Regions from separate parts of the Streptosporangium sp. NPDC000396 genome, predicted to be linked through region 2. Evidence: riboswitches for the same ligand, from Rfam matches in the RefSeq annotation. Region 2 holds a riboswitch; the other holds the start of a gene.

Region 1 (5,358 bases), on a different contig from region 2:
CATCGCCCACACCGGCCGTTGCCGCCCGCCGTGGACTCCGTCACGGCACGTCCCGCGCCTCGGTCAGGAGGTCGGCGAAGCGGGCGGCCACCAGGTTCCAGTCCCATTCGCGCACGACCCACTCGCGCCCGCGCTCCCCCATCTCCCGTGCCTTCGCCGGATCCCGCAGCAGGCCGACGAGGGCCCCGGCCACCTTCTCCGGAGAGGTGCCGTCCACGACCAGGCCGGTCTCACCTTGCATGACCGCGTCGGGGGCCCCGCCCGACGAGCCCGCCACCACGGGCAGCCCGCTGGCGGAGGCCTCCAGGTAGACGATGCCGAGCCCCTCCACGTCGATGCCTCCCAGCCTGGTACGGCACGGCATGGCGAACACGTCGCCCGCCGCGAGGTAGGCGGGCAACTCCCCCCACGGCACCGGCCCGGCGATCCTGACCGCGTCGCCCAGCGGCCGGGCCAGCCGCTCAAGGGTCCTGCGGTACGGGCCGCCGCCGACGAGCAGCAGCACGGCCTCCGGCACCATCCCCAGCACGTGGGGCCAGGCCCGCAGGAGGACGTCCTGGCCCTTGCGCGGCACCAGCCGGGACAGGCAGACCACGACCGGCCGGTCCCCCAGGCCCAGCGTCGCGCGCACCCGCCCCCCGCCCGCGTCCGGCCGGAACACGCCGGTGTCGACGCCGGGCGCGAGCCGTACCAGCTTGCCCGCGGGGATCACCCGGGCCAGCCTCTGCCGGGTGTACTCCCCCAGGTAGGTCACCACGTCGGCGTGACCACCGATTCTCCCGAGCAGCCCGCGCGCGACCGGGACATCCGCCCAAGCCGCCTCGTGGCCGTGAGTGATCATGACGATGCGGCACGCCCCGGCGGCACGCATCCTGGGCGCGAGCAGGCCGAGCGGAGCCGCGGCCCCGAACACCACCGTCTCGCACTTGAACTCGGCGATCAGCTCGGCGGCCCGGCGGGCGACCGCGCGCGTGGGCAGCATCAGCGAGGTGCGATGCCGTATGACGGGGTACGGCTGCAGCGCGTCGAAACCCGCGCAGTCCGGCCACCGCGAGGCGTAGACGACCACCGAGTCCGGCGGGCGGCAGGCGGCGAGGCCGTGCACGAACGACTGGATGCCACCGGCCCGGGGCGGGAAGTCGTTGGTGATGATCAGCGTGCGGGTCACGGCTCCTGCATGCCGTTCAGCCGGGCCCAGGAGCGTGCCATGGCGATGCGCTCCGGCGCCGTGGGATGAGAGACATAGAGGACATACTCAAAGCAGTCAGGCGACAGGTCCGAGATATTGGTGACCGCCAGCCGCTTCTGCATGGATATGAACGTCGCCGGGTCCCTGGTCAGGTCCAGCGCGTGCGCGTCGGCACGGGCCTCGATATGCCTGCTCACCAGGTTCTGCGCGGGCCCGGACAGGACCGTGGCCAGGCTCAGCACCCCCATGATCAGGCCTACCGCCCTCGGATCGGCGGCCGAGGCGATCCCGGTGCGCCGCCGTACCGGCCCCCATGACGTGACCAGGTAGAGCAGGCACGCCCCGCAGGCCGCGCCCAGGGCGCCGACGAGCGTGCCGTACAGCACGTCTCCGGCCTTGGCGTGGCCCAGCTCGTGCGCGACCACCAGCTCGACCTCGCTCGCGGGCGCCCGCAGCAGCGTGTCGTAGACGACGATCCTGCGGGTCACGCCGAACCCGGAGACGTAGGCGTTGAGCGCGGTGGTCCGCCGGGACGCGTCGGCGACGAGCACGTCCTCCACCGGCACGCCGTCACGGTCGGCCATGGCGAGCAGGTCGTCGCGGAGCCGCCCGGCGGGCATCGGCGTGAAGTCGTTGAAGATCGGCTCGACCAGCACCGGATAGGCGAAGGAGACGACCACGGTCAGCACGAACGCGCCGATCGCGGCGGGGATCCACCAGCGGCGGTAGCGCCGGGCCAGCGCGACCACCGCGAGCACCATGATCGCGGTCAGCGCCGTCCTGATGCCGATGTTCTTGATCCGGTCGACCGCCCAGGCCAGCCAGTTCTGGGTGGACAGCCCGAACTCGCGCAGGTATGTCTCCGACCACATGCCCAGCGGCCAGCGCAGGATCTCCACCGCCGCCGACACGCAGAGGACGCCGAGCAGCACCCGGAGCCACCAGGGCCCCTTCAACCGGCCGAGCAACCGCGCACCCAGCGGGGTGCCCACCAGCACCCCCGCGACGATCAGGGTCAGGCCGAGTGACAGGTAGCCGGGCACGCTGATCGCGGCGTCGAAGGCCTCGGAGCGGGCGATCTGCCCCGGGGCGAAGTCCCGGGCCGAATCCGGGACGACCGGCGGGGCGCCGGAAGGCAGAATCCGCCAGGGAGTGGTGAACGCCACGATCGCCACCGTGGCCGCCCCGAGGGCGGCCAGCGCCCATCCCGCCGCCCGGAGGCCAGAGGGCGCTTCCGTCATGCTCGGCGTCAATGCAGTTCCCTCCGGAGATAGTCACGCCAGGCCTCGGTGAGCTCCGCCCGCGAGAGGCCGAGCACACCGCCGACATCGCTACCGTAAAGCCTCACCAGCGCCTTCTCACCGAAGCGCTCCGCGATGTAGCGGCAGGCGAGCCACGCCTCCTCATAGGCCTGCGCCAGCCGCGGGGCACCGGGGGCGAAGTCGGCGGGCCCGGGAAGCCGGGCGGGCAGGATCCCCGCGCGCACCTCCTCGGCCAGTTCGGCGGCGGCCACGCGGACCGCGATCCCGGTGTCGCGGTAGCCCACATAGTCGGCGAACCCCTCCGACAGCCACATCGGCACCCGGCCGCCACGGGTCGCGCCGGTGGCCACGTGGGTGAGCTCGTGAGTGATGACCACGTCCCGGCCGGTCTCGCTGAGCTTCGCGTAGCCCCCGGGCAGGACGATCACCCGGTCGGCGGTGGCCATCGCGGCCAGGCCGCCGGTGGCTCCGGCGCCCGCGAGCGCCGCCGCCTCGGCATCGGTCGCGGGGAACAGGATCACCGCCCGGACCGGCCCCCAGATCTCACCGATGGTACGGCGGGCACGATCGGCCCTCGACGCCAGATCCCGCAGCCGCCCGGATGGGACGCGATGGCCGATCACTATGGAGTGCTCGCCACGGACCACGGTGGCGGCGCCGGGCCACAGGCCTCCCGCCTCCCAGGGCGGCGGTCCCGCCTCGGCGTCCGGGCCGCGCGTCTGCCCCGGCAGCGTTCCCGCCCCGGAGACCAGGCCGGCGCCCATCAGCGCCAGCATCCCGGCGAGCACGGCACGGCGCTCTCTCCGGACTGACATGTGCGTTGATGCTACTCGACCGGAATGAAGCGGCCCCGTCCATCCGGGGAAGGATGGACGGGGCCGGTTTTCCCCGTCAGCCGCCGGGACGGACCGCTCCGGCGAAGGAGGACCGGTAGTACCCCTTCAGCTTCACGACCCGGACCGTCTTGCCGCTGCTGGGTGAATGGACCATCTCGCCCTTGCCGACATACATGCCCACGTGGCCCAGTCCACGGAAGAACATCAGGTCACCGGGGCGCAGGTGGCTCCAGGAGACCTTCTTCCTGATGGCGCGATACTGGCTCTGCGTGATCCGGGGGAGGGAGACGCCGGCCTTGCGCCACGCGTACTGCACGAGCCCTGAGCAGTCGAACGCGCCGGGGCCGGAGGCTCCCCACCGGTACGGATCGCCGATCTGCTTCCTGGCTGCCGAGACGGCCTTTATGGCCTTCACCTTCTGCTGTGCGACCTTGCTCGCCTTCGTGTTCCTCTTGACCTTCACCCTGGTCTTCGCCTTTCCCGTGGCGGGCTTGGCGGCTGCGGTGACCTCGGTGATTTCAGTGATCTCAGGCTGTGCGGCGGTCGCGGTGTCCGTCGTCGCCCGTGCCGCGGAACCCAGGGTGACCGCTCCGGCTGATGCGGTCAGGGTGAGGGCGAACCCTCCGAGGGAAAGGCGAAAAAGGCGCGACAAACGGGGGTTGTGCAGGGTGGTAGACAGGATTTCTCCTTGGGACTTCCACTGATGCCTACCGGGTTAGCTGACGGATTCGGGCTGGGAAGAAGCCCTACGGCATGAAATATGCCGATTCACCCCTGGCCACATTTCAGGGCCTGTGGGTCCCCGGTTCCGTGCCTCCTGGCTGCACGGATTCGGCAGGTCACCGCGGTGGGACCGAACCCCGAAGGGGGAGGTCGAGCCCCGTGAGGGGAGGCGGTGACCAGCTGGATTTCTATGAGGACATCGGCCTGGAAGACCGACGTTCGGCGCGACGGCATGGCTTGCTCGCCGCGACGCCAGAAGCTACCCCGATCCTAAAATTTCGGCAAAACGTCAGCCGGTTTTGAAGATCGAGGAGCCCTCCTCACCTTTTCAGAAGTCCTGCTTAACGATAAGTTCCACCACTCGAATATGACCCTCGTCACACTTTTGTGATCGGCGGCGAAACATCATCACTGTTGTCACATATGTCACACCGCGTTTGATCTTCACTTTCCCGGGAAAGGCCGGATAAACAGATCATCGGTGAACGCCGCACAAGCTGGGGTTCCAGGTTCCGGATCGGCTACGGGGACAGGCCCGGCGCGGGATCCGCAGCGCCTCCCCGCCCTGCGGCACGGCGTCACAGCGCCCTGGAGGCCCTCGCGGGCCGCAGAGCCTTCTACCTCCGTCAGACGCACCCCTGCGGGCCGCTGAGCGTCTCTCCGCCAGACGCACCTCTACGGGCCGCCGGGCATACCTCTGCGGGCCACCGAGTGTCTCTTCGCCGGCCGTACCCCTATGGGCCGCCGGCACCTCCCCCGCCGGCCGTACCTTCGCGGCTGCGGACGGCCCGACGCGTCGCGGGGTCAGGGGGTGACGGTCCGGATCACCGGATCAGGGGCGGACGGCTCCCACCAGCCGGCGGCCGTACGAGGACAGGGGGACGACCTTGACCACGTCTCCGGTCTGGGGAGCGTGGACGATCTTCCCGCCGCCCGCGTAGAGACTCACGTGGCCCAGGCCCTCGCTGAAGATGAGGTCGCCCGGCTGAAGGTCGCTCAGGTCGACCTTGCGTTTGGCGCCCCAGCTCCACTGCTCCCAGGTCGTGCGGGGAAGGCTGACGCCCCCGTTGCGCCAGGAGGCCTGGACGAGGCCGGAACAGTCCCAGCCGCCCGGGCCCGTTCCGCCGTACTGGTACGGCTTGCCGACCTGGGCGAAGGCGAAGCTCAGGGCCGCTCGGGCGTTACCCGAGGCCGGGCCGTCGTATTTGATCCCCGTGCTGTTGGGGTTACCGGTCTGGAAGGCTCCGAGCTCGCGCAGGAGCTTGGTCTGGGCCTTGACCATCTTGTCGGCCTTGGTTTTCTCCTCGGCCAGTTCGTCACGTGTCTTGTCGGCCTCGGCCAGGGCGTC
Region 2 (5,358 bases):
CAGCTCCAGGCTCGCCCCGTCGAGCGCCTGGACCGCGCCGTAGCGCTTGGAGATGCCGGTAGCCGAGATCATTTACTGGATGCCCGCCTTCGCGCAGGCGCCCTTGACTTCCGCGGTGCAGATGTCCGCGGCCTTGTAGAAGCCGTCCTTCACGACGGTGTCCTTGACCTTGTCCGCGGTGACGGCGATCGGGTCGAGAAGGAAGGCCGGGACGTCGGCGGTGCCGTTGTTCACCGTGGTGGGCGCGGCGGGCTTCTCACCCTTGACCGCCGCCACGGCCAGCTCCGCGGACTTCTCCGCCTCTGCCCTGATGTCCAGGTAGATGGTCATGTACTGCTCGCCGGTGAGGATCCGCTGGACGGCGGCGAGCTCGGCGTCCTGCCCGGTGATCGGCGGAAGCTGCTTGTATCCGGCCCGCTTCATCGCGGCGATCGCGCCGCCCGCCATGCCGTCGTTGGCCGACAGTACGCCGACGATGTTGTCCCGGCCGAGCGCGGTGATCGCCTGCTCCATCTCCTGCTGGGCCTTGTCCGGGCTCCAGTCGGGGGTGTCGAACTCCCGGCCCACCTGGACCTTGCCGTCCAGGATGTTGTGCGCGCCCTTCTTGTAGTCGGCAGAGCTGGGGTCGGTGGTGGAGCCGTGGATCATCACGACCTTGCCCTTGGCCGCCGTGCCCCTGGCGGTGAGCGCGTCGAGCAGCGCCTGGCCCTGCATCTCGCCGACCCGCACATTGTTGAACGAGACGAAGTAGTCGTAGCCGATGCCGGAGATCAGCCGGTCGTAGGCGATCACCGGGATCTTCTTCTGCTTGGCCTGGTTGACCAGAGGGGCCACCGCCCCGGCGTCCACCGCGTCGAGCACCAGCACGTCCGCCCCCTGGGTCAGCGCGGCCTCCACCTGTTGCTGCTGCTTGGCCGCGTCCTGGTCGGCGTTGCTGTAGAGGACCTTGCACCCGGCGCAGAGCTGCTTGACCTTGGCCTCGAAGAGCGGCCGGTCGAACGCCTCGTAGCGGGTGGTCTTGGATTCTGGAAGGAAGAGCGCGATTATCGGCGTCTCTTGGCTCTTCTCGGTCTTGGTAGTAGTGGTTCCACTGCCGCAGGCGGTCGCCGTGAGCGCCGCCGCGAGGGGAACGACCAGCCATCCTCGGTGCATCGCACATCGTCCTTTCGTGCTGCCCCGGAACATGATTGGTAAGAAAGGTATTTTACCATTAAGGGCGTTGGCTAGCCTTTCCCCGGGATCACATGGGAGGGAGAGCGAAGTGCGAAGTCAGCTCGGCAATCCACGGCTGTTGCGGGTGATGAACGAGCGACGTCTTCTCGAGCAACTCCTCGAACACGGCCCGGCCTCGCGGGCCGATCTGGCGAAGGTCACCGGCCTGTCCAAGCCGACCGTCTCGGCCGCGCTGGCCGGCCTTGAGGAGGACGGGCTGGTCCACCTGGTCGGTGAGGTGTCCGGCCGGCCCGGTCCGGTGACCTCGCTCTACGACATGAACGCCGGTGCCGTGCATGTCGCGGGCGTCGACATCGGCCGCGACTGGATCCGGGTCGCGGTGGCCGACCTCCGGGGCCGCTTCGTGGGCCGCCGCGACGACCGCAACGACGCCCGGAGCGAGGACGACCTGGTCGCGAGGGTCCGGGGCCTGGTCAGGGCGGCGGTGACCGAGGCCGACCTCGAATGGTCCTCCATCGCCTACATGGTGGTCGGCGGCCCCGGCGTCTACGATCCCGAGGCCGGGCGGCTGGACCTCACCGCGAACCTGCCCGGCTGGGGCGGCCCCGGCCTGCTGGACCGGCTGCGCGTCGCGCTGGGCATCGACCTGGCGATCGAGAACGACATCAACCTGGCCGCCCTGGGCGAGCACTCCTACGGCGAGGGCAAGGGAAAGTCCCACTTCGCGCTGGTGTCCATCGGCACCGGCGTCGGCATGGGCATCGTCATCAACGGCGAGCTCTACTCGGGGGCGCGCGGCGCCGCGGGAGAGGTCTCCTACCTGCCCGCGGCCGAGGAACTCGCCCCTGACCAGGAGGCGCTGGAACACGGGCTCACCGAGACCATGGTCGGCGCCCCCGGCGTGGTCCGGGAGGCTTGGGCCGCCGGGCTGCGGATGGGGACCGCCAAGGAGGTCTTCGGCGCCGCGGCGGCCGGGGACCCGGTGGCGCTGGCCGTCGTCGAGGCCGAGGGCCGCAGGATCGGCGGGCTGATCGTCGCGGTGGCCGCGGTCCTGGACCCGGAGGCGATCGTGCTCACCGGCGGTGTCGGCCGCAACCTCGACCTGCTCGGCGACTCCATCGCCGGCAGGGTCGCCGAGCTCGGGCCGCTGCGCCCCACCGTGGTGGCGAGTTCTCTGGGCGACAGCGGGGTTCTGCTGGGCGCCGTGGCTCGGGCGCTGAGCCACGCCTGGGACGTCATCTTCGCCACCCGCCGGGCCTGAAGGACGACGGGCTCGGAAGGCCGCCGGCTTGGAGGGCCGCCGGCTTGGAGGGTCGCGGCTCTGGAGGAGCGCCGGTTCGGAGGAGTCGCGGGTTTGAAAGGTCACGGATTCGGAGGACCTTGGGTGCCATGGGCAGGCCTGCCCATGGCACCTAGGGAGCCGCGACAGGTCAGGGGGTGTCCTTCGGATCTTCCTGCTTGTCCTGGACGACCTCGGTGGTCGTCGTGGGGAGGGATTCGGCCGCGCGCTTGAGCTGCTCGGAGAGCTTGACGCCCTCGCGGTCGGGACGGACGGCGCCGACGAACGTCTGGCGGCGCCAGTCGTTGAGCTTCTCTTCCTTGACCACGTCGCCGCTCTGGGGGGCGTGGACCATGTAGCCGGGCCTGGTGATCATGCCGACATGGCCGAGACCGTGGAAGAAGACCAGGTCACCGGGCTTGAGGTTCTTCCAGGGAACCTTCTTGGAAAACGCTCCGTACTGGTCGGCGGCGACGCGGGGCAGCTTGATCCCGGCGGCGCCGTAGGCGCGGAGCATCAGCCCGGAGCAGTCGAAACCACCGTTGCCGGTGCCGCCCCAGACGTACGGGGTGCCGCGCTTGGACATGGCCCACTTCACGGCCTTCTGCCAGGCCGGCATGGGGGTGGCGGCGGTGAGCGCTTCTTTGAGCTTGGGCTTGTCGAGCGTCACCGGAACGGGGGCGGGGATGGGGGTGGCGGTCAGGGCGGGCGAGGTGACCGGGGCGGGGGAGGCGGCCAGGGCGACGGCCGGAGTCGAGAACACTGCGGTGCCTGCGGCGAGCAGGGACAGGGCACGGGGGTAGAACTTGCCGGACAGGGTGATTCCTTCCATAAGGCCGGCCGGGTGAGCTGTCGGGCTCGGGCGTGGAGGTCGCCCTACGGCGCGCGAGTGCGCCGATTCGCCCCAAGGAATCCGGTGGGGAAGGCAGCCGGGACCCGCTCCGGGGGTGGAGCGAAGGTCCGAGCGCCTCGCGGATCCCGAAAGGTGGTTCCCCGGCTCCGCGCAGGCCGAAAGGGGTGGCCGCACGGATTAGGCGTCGATGCGAATGGTGAGGACCATAACGAAACTTAATGAACGGGTCAATAGCTCACAAAACTAGACAAAGCGATCATATAGGTCGTGAGCGCATAAATGATCACGCCTGCCGTGCCACGCGGGTATGTCCGAAGAGTGAGATCGGTGTTCGATTACCGAGACGGGCCGGTAAGGTGCGTGCATGGATTCGCGCAACATTCGCCTGGCAGTCATCCCCGGAGACGGGATCGGCGTCGAAGTCGTCACCGAGGGCCTGAAGGTCCTCCAAGCGGTCGGCACGAAAATGGAGACCACCACCTACGACCTGGGCGCCAAGCGGTACCACAGGACCGGTGAGATCCTCTCGGACGCGGTTCTGGACGAGTTGCGCGGATACGACGCGATCCTGCTCGGCGCGATCGGCGACCCCAGCGTTCCCCCGGGCGTCCTGGAGCGCGACCTGCTGCTCAGGCTCCGCTTCGAGCTCGACCACTACGTGAACCTCCGCCCGGTCAAGCTCTTCCCCGGCGTCGAGACCCCGCTCGGGAAATCCCGTCCCGAGGACATCGACATGGTCGTCGTCCGTGAGGGAACCGAGGGCCTGTACGCCGGAGCCGGCGGCGCGCTGCGCCGGGGCACGCCGTACGAGGTCGCCACCCAGGAGTCGCTGAACACCGCCTTCGGCGTCGAGCGGGTCATCCGCTACGCCTTCGACAAGGCGCTCGAACGACCCCGCAAGAAGCTGACGCTGGTCCACAAGACCAACGTGCTCACCTACGCCGGTGACCTCTGGGCCCGCACGTTCGACCGGGTCGGCCTGGAATACCCCGACGTCACGACCGACTACTGCCACGTGGACGCGGCCTCGATGTTCTTCGTCAGCCAGCCGGAGCGGTTCGATGTGATCGTCACCGACAACCTCTTCGGTGACATCCTGACCGACATCGGCGCCGCCGTCGCCGGTGGCATCGGCCTGGCGGCCAGCGGCAACATCAACCCCGACCGCACCGCGCCGAGCATGTTCGAGCCGGTCCACGGCAGCGCCCCCGACATCGCGGGCCAGGGCAAGGCCGACCCGACCGCGACGATCCTGTCGGTCGCCATGCTCCTGGACCACCTGGGCCTGGCCGAGGAGGCCGCCAAGGTCGAGCAGGCCGTGGCCGAGGACCTGCTCGAGCGGTTGACCGGCTGGGCCGGCCGGACCACCCACGAGATCGGCGACGACATCACCGCCCGAGTAGCCGGCTGAGGAAGCCGCCCCCTCGAATCCCGACGCGCCTGGCGGCTCACCTGAGCCGCCAGGCGCGTCTTCGTTTATCCAGCCCTGACGGCTTTCGCCATAGATGCAGTAGTTTTCCCGTTAGCTGGTCCATCGCAGAATGGACTCAAGCCCAGCCCGCCATGAAGAGAAGGATCTCCGCCATGACCACCGCTCAGAAGCTCAGCTTCGACGTGCAGCTCTCCGACCATGCTCGCACCGCGGCCGAGCGCGAGCAGGTACTGGCGAATCCTGGGTTCGGGCAGATCTTCACCGACCACATGATCTCGATCGACTACACCGAGGGGGAGGGCTGGCACGACGCGCGGCTCATGCCGTACGGCCCGCTGAGCCTGGACCCGGCGACCTCGGTCTTCCACTACGCCCAGGAACTCTTCGAGGGCCTGAAGGCCTACCGCCAGGAGGGCGGTGCGATCGCGTCCTTCCGGCCGTACGCCAACGCCGCCCGCTTCAACCGGTCGGCGGTGCGGATGGCCATGCCGGAGTTGCCCGAGGAGACGTTCGTCGAGTCGCTCGAACTCCTCGTCCAGACGGACCGCGAGTGGGTGCCCACGACCCCGGGCCACAGCCTCTACCTGCGCCCCTTCATGATCGCGACGCAGGCGGCGCTCG

What was found. Region 2 has a riboswitch for cyclic di-AMP ahead of ACFY2X_RS22580 (C40 family peptidase). Riboswitches for the same ligand answer to the same signal wherever they lie in the genome.
Region 1: it holds a riboswitch for cyclic di-AMP, as region 2 does, so the genes downstream of both, ACFY2X_RS02005 (C40 family peptidase) here and ACFY2X_RS22580 (C40 family peptidase) in region 2, are expected to answer to the same signal.

Annotation. Positions count from the first base shown of each region.
Region 1 is NZ_JBIAZA010000001.1:447,124-452,481, forward strand. Features, by position in the region: gene ACFY2X_RS01990 (glycosyltransferase family 4 protein) at 41-1,168, opposite strand; gene ACFY2X_RS01995 (M48 family metallopeptidase) at 1,165-2,430, opposite strand; gene ACFY2X_RS02000 (hypothetical protein) at 2,439-3,266, opposite strand; gene ACFY2X_RS02005 (C40 family peptidase) at 3,343-3,939, opposite strand; cyclic di-AMP (ydaO/yuaA leader) riboswitch at 3,977-4,134, opposite strand; gene ACFY2X_RS02010 (NlpC/P60 family protein) at 4,843-5,358, opposite strand, start outside.
Region 2 is NZ_JBIAZA010000013.1:195,447-200,804, reverse strand. Features, by position in the region: gene ACFY2X_RS22595 (ATP-binding cassette domain-containing protein) at 1-72, opposite strand, end outside; gene ACFY2X_RS22590 (sugar ABC transporter substrate-binding protein) at 73-1,152, opposite strand; gene ACFY2X_RS22585 (ROK family protein) at 1,262-2,434, shown strand; gene ACFY2X_RS22580 (C40 family peptidase) at 2,604-3,284, opposite strand; cyclic di-AMP (ydaO/yuaA leader) riboswitch at 3,272-3,499, opposite strand; gene ACFY2X_RS22575 (3-isopropylmalate dehydrogenase) at 3,670-4,716, shown strand; gene ACFY2X_RS22570 (branched-chain amino acid aminotransferase) at 4,890-5,358, shown strand, end outside.